One region of the Oribacterium sp. Sow4_G1_1 genome, then DNA from elsewhere that is predicted to be linked to it. Evidence: predicted binding sites of a transcription regulator. Region 1 holds the regulator's gene; each other region holds the start of a gene.
What was found. Region 1 encodes HrcA, which represses chaperone genes, less so after heat shock. Its sites were predicted from a motif close to TGTTAGCACTCNNNNNNNNNGAGTGCTAACA; they were not measured.
Positions count from the first base shown of each region.

Region 2: clpB (ATP-dependent chaperone ClpB) is a predicted target of HrcA. The motif match lies at 2,041-2,071, and genes of this name have one in related genera.
Region 3: ACTQ52_RS06635 (co-chaperone GroES) is a predicted target of HrcA. The motif match lies at 2,172-2,202, and genes of this name have one in related genera.

Region 1 is NZ_JBQKLS010000015.1:1,623-6,641, reverse strand. It holds gene ACTQ52_RS09670 (3D domain-containing protein) at 1-329, shown strand, start outside; gene ACTQ52_RS09665 (3D domain-containing protein) at 773-1,351, shown strand; gene hrcA (heat-inducible transcriptional repressor HrcA) at 1,556-2,593, shown strand; gene grpE (nucleotide exchange factor GrpE) at 2,647-3,294, shown strand; gene dnaK (molecular chaperone DnaK) at 3,423-5,019, shown strand, end outside.
Region 2 is NZ_JBQKLS010000003.1:15,780-20,798, reverse strand. It holds gene ACTQ52_RS02780 (sugar phosphate nucleotidyltransferase) at 1-75, shown strand, start outside; gene ACTQ52_RS02775 (phospho-sugar mutase) at 78-1,922, shown strand; gene clpB (ATP-dependent chaperone ClpB) at 2,120-4,708, shown strand; gene ACTQ52_RS02765 (hypothetical protein) at 4,850-5,019, shown strand, end outside.
Region 3 is NZ_JBQKLS010000008.1:26,545-31,563, forward strand. It holds gene groL (chaperonin GroEL) at 1-1,526, opposite strand, end outside; gene ACTQ52_RS06635 (co-chaperone GroES) at 1,653-1,943, opposite strand; gene ACTQ52_RS06640 (MATE family efflux transporter) at 2,629-4,077, shown strand; gene ACTQ52_RS06645 (glutamate synthase subunit beta) at 4,877-5,019, opposite strand, start outside.

The DNA.
Region 1 (5,019 bases):
CGATCGGGGCCGTCGTGACCGAGGAGTCCACGAAGTATACGAAGGGCAGCTCCCTCGGCATCTTCCAGATCACCGGCTACTACGGAAATGGAAAAACCAATTCCGGCACCTGGCCGAAGGCAGACCATACGATCGCGGCGGATACGACCATCCTGCCGATGGGGACGAAGGTTTTCATTCATCATACGGTGTATACGGTTGAGGATATCGGCAGTGCCGTGAAGGGAAATCTGATTGATATCTACTACAACAGCTACGAAGAAGCCTTCGGTGTGACCGCCCTCGGACACCGTTTCGCAGAGGTTTTTGTGGCCGTTCCGAAGAGCTGAAGCGGGACATCGATCTCCTCGCGGATGCACGAAACAGGCGCTGAGATTCGTCCCGATACAGCTGCCGGAGCAAGACGAAACAGGGGGTGTTTTCATCCGTTTATTTCGGTCTTGAAGAGGACGCGGGAAGCGAAAAAACAGTAAAATAAAGACTTGAAAAAAGTGAAAAATCACACGCAAATGCGTGATTTTTCACTTTTTTAATTCTTACGATCTTATAAACTTTTTATAATCACACACTCGACTCTCCGATGAAATAATGCGCAGTCATACGCGTATAAGCGTATGACTGATAGATGAGGGGCTTGACAATTTTTTGGATTTGTCCGTATACTTTCGTGCGTTGAGCTCGCTCCGATCCGGAGCTCTTCGTTCATGCCGGTTCATGTGAGAAAAAACGGAAAGAGAAGTTAGAGACACCGGCGCACACACAGGAGGTTATTTTGAGTTTAAATCTACAAAAGCAGAGAGGTATGATCGGGAAGATGACGATGCTCATCGTACTGATGATTCTTACGATGGCGATGTCCATGCGTACGTATGCAGATGAGAGCGCAAGCTCCGGCGTTTATGCATCTCAGAGCCTGGGCAATGTACTTTTCTTCAATACCAGCACCAACCCACACTTCACCACCGTACAGGAAACGTATGCTGCACAGGCAGTAGAAGAAGCGAAGCAGAAGCAGCAGGCGACACCGTTGTCGGGACAGACGGTGTCGATCGATGGCCGGCAGGCGACGCCGCTGGGGCGCTTCAAGCTGACAGGCTACTGCCCGTGCGCCAGATGCTCCGAGGGCTATGGTACACGTACCGCGACCGGCGCACGTGCGACCGCCGGCAGGACGGTTGCAGTCGACCCACGCGTGATTCCGTATGGCACGCATCTTCTGATCAACGGCCATGAGTACGTCGCAGAGGACTGTGGCGGTGGAGTGCGTGGGGCACACATCGATGTGTTTTATAACACCCATGCGGAGGCGCGAAACATACTTGCGTATGCCGACGTATACGTCCTTCCGTAAGCGCCCTCGATTCGACGGAATTTAAAAAACAGAATATCGTGAAGAAGGGGAGCTGGCCATAGCGGTCGGCTCCCTTTCTTCACGATTTTTTCACAAATTCATCGAGGCTAATCCTTGACATCATTCCAAAATCGAGTAATATAGCAAATAGATGTTAGCACTCCGATATTTCGAGTGCTAACAGACGAAGAGGAGGTGGCAGAGATGGAGCTGGATCAGCGTAAGGTGGTCATCCTTACAACGATTATTAAAAACTATCTGGAGACCGGTGAACCGGTCGGCTCGCGTACGATCAGCAAGTATTCCGGACTCAGCCTTAGTTCTGCTACGATCCGTAACGAGATGAGCGACCTCGAGGAAATGGGCTACATCATGCAGCCGCATACCTCCGCCGGTCGTATCCCGAGTGATAAGGGATACCGCTTCTATGTCGATCAGCTGATGGAGCATCATCAGCATGAAATCGATGATGTGAAAACGGAGATGTTCGAGAAGGTCGATAAGCTGGAGACGACCCTGAAGCAGCTCGTAAAGAATCTGGCACAGGATACTAACTACGCTGCGGTGGTCACCGAGCCGTCGATTCATACGAATAAGATCAAGTTCATCCAGACGTCGATCGTGGATGCGAGAAGAGTGCTTCTCGTCATCATGATGCAGGGCAACATCGTTCGAACCGCAACGGTGATGCTGAGCGGACAGGATGAGCTGGACTTTAACCGTATGCTGAGTATCAACATGCTCCTGAACGACACACTGGATGGCCTGAGTGGTGAAGAAATCACCGAGGGGCGGATCGGACAGATCCTCGCCCGGACACAGCATAAGGATGCAGTGGGTGCGATCCTTCAGGCAATCATCAACATACTGGATATCCGATCCGGGGATGCACGCATCTATACGTCCGGTGCTACGAATATTTTCAAGTATCCGGAGCTCACGGAGTCGGACAATGCTTCCCGCCTTATCAATGCCTTCGAATCGAAGGATGAGCTCGCCGAGTTGGTCCATGAAGTGCAGGGAAACGAGCCGGAAAAGAAAAATCAGATTCAGGTATACATCGGCAGTGAATCGCCGATGGAAAACATGGCGGACTGCTCCGTGGTCACCGCAAATTACGAGCTCGGTAACGGGCTTCGAGGAACGATCGGTGTCATCGGACCGAAACGCATGGATTACGAAAAAGTGCTGGAGGTTCTCTCGAAGATTCAGGGAGAGATGGATCAGGCATTTCGGTCATAGAGATGTACAGAGAATGAACGGAACATCCGGACAGGATGTGATAGGAGGTTATCTTGATAGACGAAGAGTTAAAGAAGTCTTCTGAGGAGCAGGGCACCGAGGAGACCAATGCAGGAAAGACGGCGGAGCAGGAAGCTCCGGCAGCAGATGCTGTGAAGGATACAGAAACGAAGGAAAGCAATGCAAAGGATGCCGGAGAGGCAGAGAGCGCTGAGCAGAGTGCGACACCGGAAGCTTCGGATGCAGAAACTGAAAAGCTGAAAAAGAAGTATGAGGACGCGCTGGCAGAGCAGAAGGATAAGTACATCCGCCTCTATGCCGAGTTTGATAATTACCGTAAGCGGACCGAGAAGGAGAAGTCACAGAACTTCGATTTCGGTGCACGAGAGGTCATCGAGAAGCTGCTTCCGGTGGTCGATAATTTCGAGCGTGCGCTCGGTACCGTCGATCCGGAGGATGAGGACGACGCCTTTACGAAGGGCGTACGCGGCATCTATAAGCAGCTTGAGAAGATGTTTGAGGACCTCGATGTAAAGGCCATTCCGGCGGAGGGCGAGAAGTTCGATCCGAACCTGCACAACGCCGTGATGACGGATACTGAGAGTGATGCCGAAGAGGATACGATCACCCAGGACCTGATGAAGGGCTATACCTACAAGGGCCAGGTGGTTCGTCACTCGATGGTCAAGGTTAAAAAATAAAGTATGTTCATTCCGCCGGGAAACCGGCGTTTGAAGCACCTTCACCAGAGCGCGGAAGCAATCCGGTGATGGCAAGTAGATAGATTACAAGTTTTTATAATTTCGTTTTAGATAAAGGAGATATTGTTATGGGAAAGATTATTGGTATTGACTTAGGTACGACAAACAGCTGTGTAGCTGTTATGGAAGGTGGTAAGCCGACCGTCATCGCAAACGCAGAGGGTATGAGAACAACCCCGTCTGTCGTTGCTTTTACAAAGAATGGTGAGCGACTCGTCGGTGAGCCTGCAAAGCGTCAGGCCGTCACCAACGCAGATCGTACCATCTCTTCCATCAAGAGACATATGGGTTCAGACTATAAGGTAAGCATCGACGGTAAGGACTATACCCCGCAGGAGATTTCTGCGATGATCCTCCAGAAGCTGAAGGCAGATGCAGAGGCATACCTCGGTGAGAAGGTAAGCGAGGCAGTCATCACGGTTCCGGCATACTTCAATGATGCACAGCGTCAGGCAACCAAGGATGCCGGTAAGATCGCCGGCCTCGATGTAAAGCGTATCATCAACGAGCCGACCGCAGCTGCACTTGCATACGGCCTCGATGAGGGCGACGAGCAGAAGGTTATGGTATATGACCTCGGTGGTGGTACCTTCGATGTATCGATCATCGATATCGGTGACGGTGTCATCGAGGTTCTTTCAACCAACGGTGATACCCGCCTCGGTGGTGATGACTACGATGCACGTATCCAGAACTGGATGATCGAGGAGTTCAAGAAGGCAGAGGGCGTCGACCTCAGCCAGGATAAGATGGCCGTTCAGAGACTGAAGGAAGCCGCTGAGAAGGCAAAGAAGGAGCTTTCTGCTTCGACCACCACGGAGATCAACCTTCCGTTCATCACGGCAACCGCAGAGGGCCCGAAGCACCTCGATATGACGCTTACGAGAGCGAAGTTTGAGGAGCTGACCGCAGACCTCACTGAGAGAACCGCTGTTCCGGTACAGAATGCACTTCGTGATGCAGGTATGACGGCCGCAGAGCTTTCAAAGGTTCTTCTCGTCGGTGGTTCGACGCGTATGCCGGTTGCACAGGAGAAGGTAAAGCAGCTGACCGGTAAGGAGCCGAGCAAGACCCTGAACCCGGATGAGTGCGTAGCTATCGGTGCGGCGATCCAGGGTGGTAAGCTCGCCGGTGATGCCGGTGCCGGTGATGTTCTTCTTCTCGATGTAACACCGCTGACACTTTCCATCGAGACCCTCGGTGGTGTGGCAACACCGCTCATCAAGAGAAATACAACCATTCCTACCCATGCTTCTCAGGTATTCTCTACCGCAGAGGATAACCAGACCGCTGTAGACATTCATGTCGTACAGGGTGAGCGTGAGTTCGCAAGAGATAACAAGACCCTCGGCCAGTTCCGTCTGGATGGTATTCTCCCGGCACGTCGTGGCGTTCCGAAGATCGAGGTATGCTTCGATATCGATGCGAACGGTATCGTAAATGTATCCGCGAAGGATCAGGGTACCGGTAAGGAGCAGCACATCACCATCACCTCCGGTTCGAATATGAGCCAGGATGATATCGATAAGGCCGTAAAGGAAGCTGCTCAGTATGAGGCAGCCGACAAGGAGAAGAAGGAAGCCATCGAGACCAGAAATGGTGCAGATTCCATCGTCTTCCAGACCAAGAAGGCACTGGAAGAGGTTGGTGATAAGGTTTCTGCTT
Region 2 (5,019 bases), on a different contig from region 1:
ATGGAGATGCAGCTCGGCGAGGACATCGCCGTCGCCGACAAGACGAAGTTCGATATGCCGGCAGAAAAGGAGTAACGATGGATTACAGGAAGGAATATACGCGCTGGTGCGCGCTTGCGAAGGGACTGGATGCCGATGTCGAGCAGGAGCTCGCAGCGATCCGTGGAGAGGAAGAGAAGATTCAGGACGCGTTCTACCGTGACCTCGCCTTTGGTACGGGCGGTCTCCGCGGCGTGATCGGCGCCGGCACGAACCGCATGAATGTGTACACGGTAGCGAAGGCCTCCCAGGGCCTCGCAAACTATGTGCGGAAGCGCTTCGCAGCCGCCGACCGCCGCATCGCAGTTTCCCGCGACAGCCGTATCAAGTCGGATCTTTTCGCTGAAACAGCGGCCCGCGTCTTCGCAGCGAACGGCATCGACGTCTACATGTATGAGGACATCATGCCGACCCCGTGCCTCAGCTTCGCGACCCGTGCGCTTCACTGCGCTGCCGGTATCATGCTGACCGCGTCCCACAACCCCTCGAAGTACAACGGCTATAAGGTCTATGGCGCCGATGGCTGTCAGATCACGACCGAGGCAGCCGCCGAGATCCTCGCAGAAATCGAGGCACTCGACCTCTTTGCCGACATCCGCATGACCGAGTTCGAGATCGCCGGCATCCGCGACACGGCGGAGGCCAATGTCTCCGTCGCGCACAGCGTCACCACCCCGGTCATGCTGGAGACCGCTACGGCCGACGCGACATCGACAGAAAAGGAAGCTGCGTCATCACACAGCGCGACAGCTGCGGTGGACATGGATGCGCCTGCGACTGGACATATCTTCTGGATCGGGGAAGCCGTCTACACCGACTTCGTGGAAAATGTAAAGAAGCAGTCCGTACTTGGTCCGGATGACAGCATTGACCGAAACGTAGCAATCGTTTACTCGCCGCTGAACGGCACCGGTCGCGCGCCGGTGACCAGGACCCTCCGGGAGTGCGGCTACACGAACATTACGCTCGTGAAGGAACAGGAGATGCCAGACGGTCACTTCCCGACCTGCCCGTATCCGAACCCGGAGATCAAGGAAGCGATGGCCCTCGGCATGGACTATGCGAAGCGCGTACAGGCAGACCTCCTGCTTGCAACCGACCCGGACTGCGATCGTGTCGGCATCGCCGTACGAAGAGCCGACGGAAGCTATCAGCTTCTGAGCGGCAACGAGACCGGCATCCTGCTGCTGGACTACATCCTCGCGCAGCGAACGAAGCACGGAACGCTGCCGAAGGATCCGGTGATGGTGAAGACCATCGTGACCATGGACCTCGGCGAGCGCATCGCCGCGCACTACGGCGTCGAAACCATCAATGTCCTGACCGGCTTCAAGTTCATCGGAGAGCAGATCGGTCGGCTCGAGAAGGAGGGCCATCCGGAGCGTTATGTCTTCGGCTTCGAGGAGAGCTACGGCTACCTCACTGGCAGCTATGTTCGTGATAAGGATGCCGTCGATGGTGCCCTCATGATCTGCGAGATGTTCTGCTTCTATAAGACGCAGGGCATCAGCCTCCTCGACCGCCTGCAGGCGCTCTATGCGGAGTACGGCTACTGCCTGAACACCCTCCACAGCTTCACCTTCGAGGGATCCGCCGGTTTCGAGAAGATGCAGAAGATCATGCAGAACTTCCGTACGGATGTGCCGAACGCCTTCGCCGGAAAGAAGGTGGAGAAGGTCCTCGATTACCTGCCGGGTCTCGACGGACTTCCGAAGTCGGATGTTCTCAAGTACCTGCTGAGCGACCACTGCTCCGTCGTGGTACGCCCGTCCGGCACCGAGCCGAAGCTGAAGATCTATATCTCCATCAGCGCGGAGAATCAGGCCGCCGCAGAAGCCTGCGAAGCCACCATCGCCGCTGAACTCGGCGAACGCATGAAGTAATACTTTCATATCAACAAAAGGCCCCGGAGGGGCGCCAGCAGAAGCACAGTATGGCTTTTGCTGGCGCTCCTCCGGGGCCTTTGACTGAACTGTTTTCGTTATAGAAAATTTATAATTTAATTAGCACTCGATGCTTGAAAGTGCTAACAACCGCGCTATAATATTTTTATCCGAAGGAAATAAGGAGGTTCAGTCTTATGAATATTAATAAATTTACACAGAAATCGATCGAAGCGATCAATAACTGTCAAAATATCATCAGTGAATATGGAAATCAGTATGTGGAGCAGGTTCATCTTCTCTACTCGCTGATCACCATCGATGACAGTCTGATCGCACAGCTTCTGAAGAAGATGGGTGTGCCGATGGAGCAGTTTAAGTCGTCCATCACAGAGGAGATCAGTCGTCTCCCGAAGGTATCGGGTGCCGGTCAGATGTACTTCTCGCAGGGGGCGAACCTGGCGCTCACGAAGGCGGAGGAGCATGCGAAGTCCATGGGCGATGAGTATGTTTCCGTGGAGCACATTTTCCTCAGCCTCATGAAGGAAGCAGATCCGACGCTGAAGAAGCTGTTCCAGCAGTATGGCATCACGAAGGATGGTTTCCTGAAGGCACTCGCCGAGGTGAGAGGTAATCAGCGTGTCATGTCCGATAATCCGGAGGACAGCTATGATACCTTAAACAAGTACGGCTACGAGATGGTGCAGCGTGCGAAGGATCAGAAGGATGATCCGATCATCGGGCGTGATGATGAGATCCGGAATATCATCCGTATCCTCAGCCGTAAGAGCAAGAACAACCCGGTGCTGATCGGTGAGCCGGGTGTCGGTAAGACCGCCGTCGTCGAGGGCCTCGCACAGCGGATCGCGAAGGGCGAGGTACCGGAGAGCCTGAAGGATAAGAAGATCTTCGCCCTCAACATGGGTTCCCTCGTCGCCGGTGCGAAGTACCGTGGTGAGTTCGAGGAAAGATTGAAGGCCGTCCTCGATGAGGTCCGTAAGTCCGAGGGTCAGATCCTCATGTTCATCGATGAGCTGCACACCATCGTCGGTGCCGGCAACCAGGAGGGCTCGCTCGATGCAGGTAATATCCTGAAGCCGATGCTGGCGCGCGGTGAGCTCCACTGTATCGGTGCGACGACGCTGAATGAGTATCATAAGTACATCGAGAAGGATGCGGCGCTCGAGCGTCGTTTCCAGCCGGTCACGATCGATGAGCCGTCGGTCGAGGATACCATCTATATCCTGCGTGGTATCAAGGAAAGCTACGAGAAGTACCACGGTGTGACGATCAGCGACAACGCACTCGTCGCCGCGGCGACACTCAGTGACCGTTACATCTCCGACCGTTTCCTGCCGGATAAGGCCATTGACCTCGTGGATGAGGCCTGCGCGATGGTCAAGACCCAGATGGAGTCGATGCCGGAGGACATGGCTGCCCTGCAGAGTAAGATCACACAGCTCAAGATGGAGCAGATCTCGCTGAAGAAGGAGGACGATACTCTCTCGAAGCAGCGTCTCGCCGACATCGAGAAGGAGCTCGCCGAGCTGCAGTCACAGTTCGACACGAAGCAGGCACAGTGGGACAACGAGAAGAAGTCAGCCGGCGACCTGCAGGCACTCCGCGAGCAGCGGGATCAGCTGAAGAAGGATATGGAGCGGGCAATGCAGACGGGCGACTATGCAAAGGCCTCCCAGATCCAGTATGCTGACCTTCCAGCCCTCGAAAAGAAGCTGGCGGACGCGGAGAACAGCGTCCATGGGGAGGATCGTGCACTTCTGCAGGAGACCGTGACCGAGGATGAGATCGGAAAGATCGTCAGCCGCTGGACCGGTATCCCGGTATCGAAGCTGAACGAGTCCGAGCGTTCGAAGGTGCTGCATCTCGGGGATGAGATCCACAAGCGCCTGATCGGCCAGGACGAGGCGGTAGAGAAGGTCGTCGAAGCCATCCAGCGTTCGAAGGCCGGTATCAAGGATCCGACACGGCCGATCGGTTCGTTCCTCTTCATGGGTCCGACCGGTGTCGGTAAGACGGAGCTGGCGAAGTCCCTTGCACAGAACCTCTTCGATGACGAAAACGCCATGGTACGTATCGATATGTCCGAGTATATGGAGAAGTACTCCGTATCGAGACTGATCGGTGCGGCACCTGGCTACGTCGGCTATGAGGAGGGTGGTCAGCTGACCGAGGCTGTCCGCAGAAAGCCATACTCTGTCGTGCTCTTCGACGAAATCGAGAAGGCGCATCCGGATGTCTTCAACATCCTCCTGCAGATCCTCGATGACGGTCGGATCACCGACAGCCAGGGCAAGACCGTGGACTTCAAGAACACCATCATCATCCTGACCTCGAACCTCGGCGCACAGTATCTGCTGGACGGTATCGACGCAAACGGTGAGATCACTGAAGACGCACGGAAGCAGGTACACGACGAGCTCTTCCGCTCCTTCCGTCCGGAGTTCCTGAACCGTCTCGATGAGATTATCATGTTCAAGCCGCTGACGAAGGACAACATCGCGCACATCACAGAGCTCATGGTGGCCGACATCAACCGCCGTCTCGCAGATCGTCAGCTGAAGATCGAGCTCACCGACGCGGCGCGTGACTATGTCACCGAGCACGGCTATGATCCGCAGTTCGGTGCACGTCCGCTTCGTCGTTTCATACAGAAGAACGTCGAAACCCTCGTCGCCCGCATCATCCTCGAGGATAAGGTGCAGGAAGGCGACACCATCACCCTCGATCTGAAGGGTGATCGGCTCGACGCAGAGATCCACAGATAATTCAAAGAGCCCCGGAGGGCCGGTCCTCCGGGGCTCTGAAACTATGATCTGAAACTGTGTCGAAAATTGTAAGCATTCCGTACGCTATTCTGTGCTATACTCCCATTAAGAACGAAGAGAGATCCTTAAAGGAGAAGAGATATGAGACGATTAAACTGGACGAAGCTTCTGGCTAGCGCGACGGCGATGACCCTGCTGAGTGCGATGCCGGCGATGGCCGCATGGCAGTATACCCTGCAGGGCCCGATCGCAATCTGGACCGAGACGACGACCGGACAGCAGGTATGTGTATACGCCGGACAGCCGGCTCC
Region 3 (5,019 bases), on a different contig from region 1:
ACGGAAGCCGCGTTCTGAAGAGCGGTTCTGGTTACCTTCGCCGGATCCAGGATACCGGCCTCGAGCATGTCGACATACTCCTCGTGGAGTGCATCGAAGCCATGGCCGACCTCTGTGTTCTGTACGTTGTTGACGATAACAGCGCCCTCGAGACCTGCGTTCGAAGCGATGGTGAACAGCGGAGCCTCCAGTGCCTTGTAAACGATTCTTGCACCGGTCTTCTCATCACCCTCGAGTGACTCAACAACCTTCTTCACAGCCTCCTGTGCGTGAATGTAAGCGGATCCGCCACCTGCGATGACGCCCTCTTCCACTGCGGCACGGGTTGCGTTCAGCGCATCCTCCATACGAAGCTTTGCTTCCTTCATCTCGGTCTCAGTAGCTGCACCGACCTTGATGACAGCGACACCACCAGCGAGCTTTGCCAGTCTCTCCTGGAGCTTCTCGCGGTCGAAATCAGAAGTTGTGGTCTCGATCTGCTTCTTGATCTCAGCGACACGGCTGTCGATATCCGCCTTCTCGCCCTCACCATCGACGATGGTGGTCTTCTCCTTCGATACCTTTACGCTCTTTGCGCGGCCGAGCTGCTCGATGGTTGCATCCTTGAGCTCGAGGCCGAGGTCTGCGGAGATCACCTGACCGCCGGTCAGGATCGCGATATCCTGAAGCATCTCCTTACGTCTGTCACCATAGCCCGGAGCCTTGACCGCAACGACGTTGAAGGTACCTCTCAGCTTGTTGACGATGAGGGTTGTGAGTGCCTCACCCTCGACATCCTCTGCGATGATGAGGAGCTTTGCGCCCATCTTTACGATCTGCTCGAGGAGCGGAAGGATATCCTGGATGTTGGAGATCTTCTTATCGGTGATCAGGATGTACGGATCATCGAGATTTGCCTCCATCTTATCCATATCGGAGCACATGTAAGCGCTAATGTAGCCTCTGTCGAACTCCATACCTTCGACGACGTCCAGCTCGGTCTGCATGGTCTTGGACTCCTCGACGGTGATGACACCATCCTTGGAAACCTTCTCCATCGCATCGGCAACCATCTGGCCGACCTGCTCGTCACCAGCTGAGATGCCGGCAACCTTTGCGATCTGATCCTTGCCCTTTACCTTGGAAGACTGTGCCTTGATGGACTCCACAGCTGCTGCCACGGCCTTCTGGATACCCTTACGAAGGATGATCGGGTTTGCACCCGCCTCAAGGTTCTTCATACCTTCCTTCACGATCGCCTGTGCAAGCACGGTCGCTGTGGTGGTACCATCACCGGCGACATCATTGGTCTTCGAAGCAACCTCACGAACGAGCTGTGCGCCCATGTTCTCATACGGATCCTTCAGCTCGATGTCCTTCGCGATGGACACACCATCGTTGGTGATCAGCGGAGCACCGTAGCTCTTATCGAGTACTACGTTTCTGCCCTTCGGTCCGAGGGTTACCTTTACTGTATTTGCAACTGCATCCACACCAGCTTCGAGAGCCTTTCTGGCCTCGACACCATACTTAATTTCCTTAGCCATAGCTTTATCCTCCTGATTTACGAAGCATCCTCTGTTCTTCGTCCAATGCTTCCTTCTCTACATCCTCATGTCGGTCTGACGTCCTGCCCACTTCTGCGTGGACCCGACGCGACATCCCGTCGGATGTTACTTCTCGATGACTGCCAAAATATCGTTCTGCTTTACGACTGTATACTTATGTCCGTCAACCTCGACCTCAGATCCCGCATACTTCGAGAAAAGAACGTGATCGCCGACCTTCACCTGCATGGTGATGTCCTTACCATCGACCACTCCACCAGGACCGACCGCTACAACGAGTGCCTGACCCGGCTTCTCCTTATCATTCTGACCTGGAAGAACGATACCGCTTGCAGTGGTCTCCTCCATCTTCTCCTTCTCAAGTACGACTCTGTCAAATAATGGAACCAGTTTCATTTGATTGACCTCCTTAATATCTGCTTTCAGCCCTTCGGCTTTTCGCCTCCCGGCGATGCTGTTTATATGAAGCCCGGCACGCATGCGCTGTCGACCGATCACTTCATCCTGCAATCATGCTGTTTTCCCAGCACAAGCGCCTGATCTCCCGATCTTCCAGCCATCGATCATCCGATCGCTCTGCGTCCAGCCTTCTTTTCTAACAACAAAACGTATTATAGAACGGTCTGTTAGCAACGTCAAGTGGTGAGTGCTAACAATTTGTAGATTTCACATTTCCTTCACAAACACGCGCGCGGCCCGGAAATTTGTAACAGTTCAGGCAGGGGACCCGGAGGGGCGGCAACGGAGGCACAGTACTCCGAGACCGGTTCAATCTAAGCCGGGGACCCTAAGCGGCACTAGGCCCTCTGCAATCACTGAGTTTTCTTTATGAAAACTCAGCGTTGCAGAGGGTGCTAAGGAAAAAGTACCAAGTGCCGCTAAGGGGACCCGGCTTGATTTCACACGGTCTCTATGTATGGCCTCCGTTGCCGCCCCTCCGGGGACCCACCGCCTGAATTCTAATGAAATTTTCCAGCTTATATCAGCCATAAACGTGTACTAGTTTCCAAATCCTCTGCGATTCGCTACAATAATGAATTAAACGCAGGCATTCATACACTACCTATATCGAGGACTTACCATGGCTCAACATAATCTCGCGAAGGGCGATCTCTTCCATAATATGCTTCTGTTTTCACTCCCATACCTTCTCAGCTACTTCCTGCAGACGCTCTACGGGCTCGCGGATCTGCTCATCGCGGGCCGCTTCAATGGCGCTGATGTCATCTCGGCGGTTTCGATCGGTTCACAGGTTATGCACATGGTGACCGTCATGATCGTCGGCCTCGCCATGGGCACCACCGTTACGATCGGGCGTTTCGTCGGTGCAGAGGACGAAGACGGCATCCGACGCGCCATCGGGAACACGATCACCCTCTTCGCGATGATCGCCGTGCTGGCCACCTGTGCCCTGCTCGGACTCACACAGCCGATCGTCCAGCTGCTGTCGACACCGCCCGAAGCCGTCCCGGGGGCCCTCGCGTACCTCCGCATCTGCTTCGCCGGCATCCCCTTTATCGTCGCGTACAACATCCTGAGCTCGATTTTCCGCGGCATGGGTGACAGCCGCAGTCCGATGCTCTTCATCGCCGTGGCCTGTGCCCTCAACATCCTGCTCGACCTCCTCTTCATGGGGCCAATGCAGCTGGGCGCAGCGGGTGCAGCGCTCGCGACGGTCGTGGCGCAGGCCGCGTCGGTGGCGTTTGCGCTCGTCGGCATCCGGAAGACAACCGCGGGCAGCCGGCAGCATGGTACCGCCGACGTCCGGAATACTTCTGTGGAAGCAGCCATAGAAAACAGGGTGGAAACGCAGATCCATGCATCCGAAGGCGCAGCGACGTCTTCAAACGAACACGCCTGCGCGGATCGCAGCGCCTGGTGGGACCCGGCGATGCTGCACCAGATTCTCAGCATTGGCCTCCCGATCGCCTGCCAGGACGGCTTCATCCAGATTTCGTTTCTGATCATCACCGTGATCGCGAACCGGCGTGGTGTCGACATCTCGGCGGCAGTTGGGATCGTCGAGAAGACGATCAGCTTCCTCTTCCTGGTGCCGTCCAGCATGCTGTCGACCGTGTCGACGATCGCGGCGCAGTCGATCGGTGCCGGCGATCCAGCGAGGGCGCGCCAGACACTCCGGTACGGCGTCGGCCTCGCCAGTGGCATCGGGCTCCTCTTCGCGATCCTGTTCCAGTTCATCTCCGTGCCGTTCTTCACGCTGTTCACGAAGGATCCGGTCGTGCAGGCACTCGCGGTGCAGTATATGTGCACCTACGTGCTCGACTGCGTGGTCGCCGGCATTCACTTCCCATTCTCCGGCTTCTTCAGTGCCTCCGGCCTGTCGATCCTCAGCTTCATCCATAACCTCTGCTCGGTGATCCTCGTCCGCATCCCGGGCGCATGGCTCGCCACGAAGCTGTTCCCGGACACCCTCTACGCGATGGGCCTCGCCGCCCCTGCCGGCTCCCTTCTCAGCGCCCTCATCTGCATCGCCTTCTATCTCGCGCTCCGCAGGAAAGGCCGCGTGTAAACAGATATTTCTGGAATCGTGATTACGAAATCTGAGCTATAGACACAATTTTTATATTAGCCTTTGCGTATTCAGTCGGCTCGATAAAGATCTTCGCCTGGTTGAACTTTACGGTATTCCGGTTCCGCAGTGTTCCCTCGGCTCCTAAAGATCTTCGCCTGGTTGGACTTTACTCTGCTCTTATCTAATTTTGCGTGATTTCGAAATTACTGGATATGTTTTTTGCTCGAAATAGTCGCGGATGACTGCAAACTATCCAATCATAGTTGCTTTTGAAAATAGTGGATATGTAAATCCTTTTTTCCTAAGAGGACTCCGCCCTCAAGTATCCAGCAATTTGAAAAAGAAGGATTATTGGATATGTGCCAAAGGAAATTCTTTTATACGGTTCAAAATCCATATCTACTATTTCTGAAAATGAAGATGATTAGATAGTACGCTTATATGCGTATATCGAATTTCCCAGAATACTATCTATTAAATGCCGATTTTAAAAATCATGGATAATTTCGTCTCTCGCACAAAAACGATAAAAGCTATTGAAAATATCCACGATTTTGAAATTCTTCTGTTATTGGATAGTGGCCATCGATTTTTTCTATTTCGACCGATTCGGACCTGAATATTTCCGGGCCGCGCGCGATAATTTGCTGGAAATCAAGCCGTATGCTCGCGCGGCAGCAACAAATTTCTAAAACATCAGCCGGAGTGAACCATCACTCCGGCTGAACTGTTACCGATTATTTCAAACGCCAGTACTCGGTCCCCATTATGAACCCGGGCGCTCTGCTCCGGCTGCCTACGCGAGGCAGCTGTAGCCCATCAGGTACGCGTCAACTTCGCTTGCGCAGGCGCGGCCTTCGGCGATAGCCCAGACGACGAGGGACTGTCCGCGATGCATGTCGCCTGCGGTGAAGATCTTCGCGGCATTTGCAGCAGCCG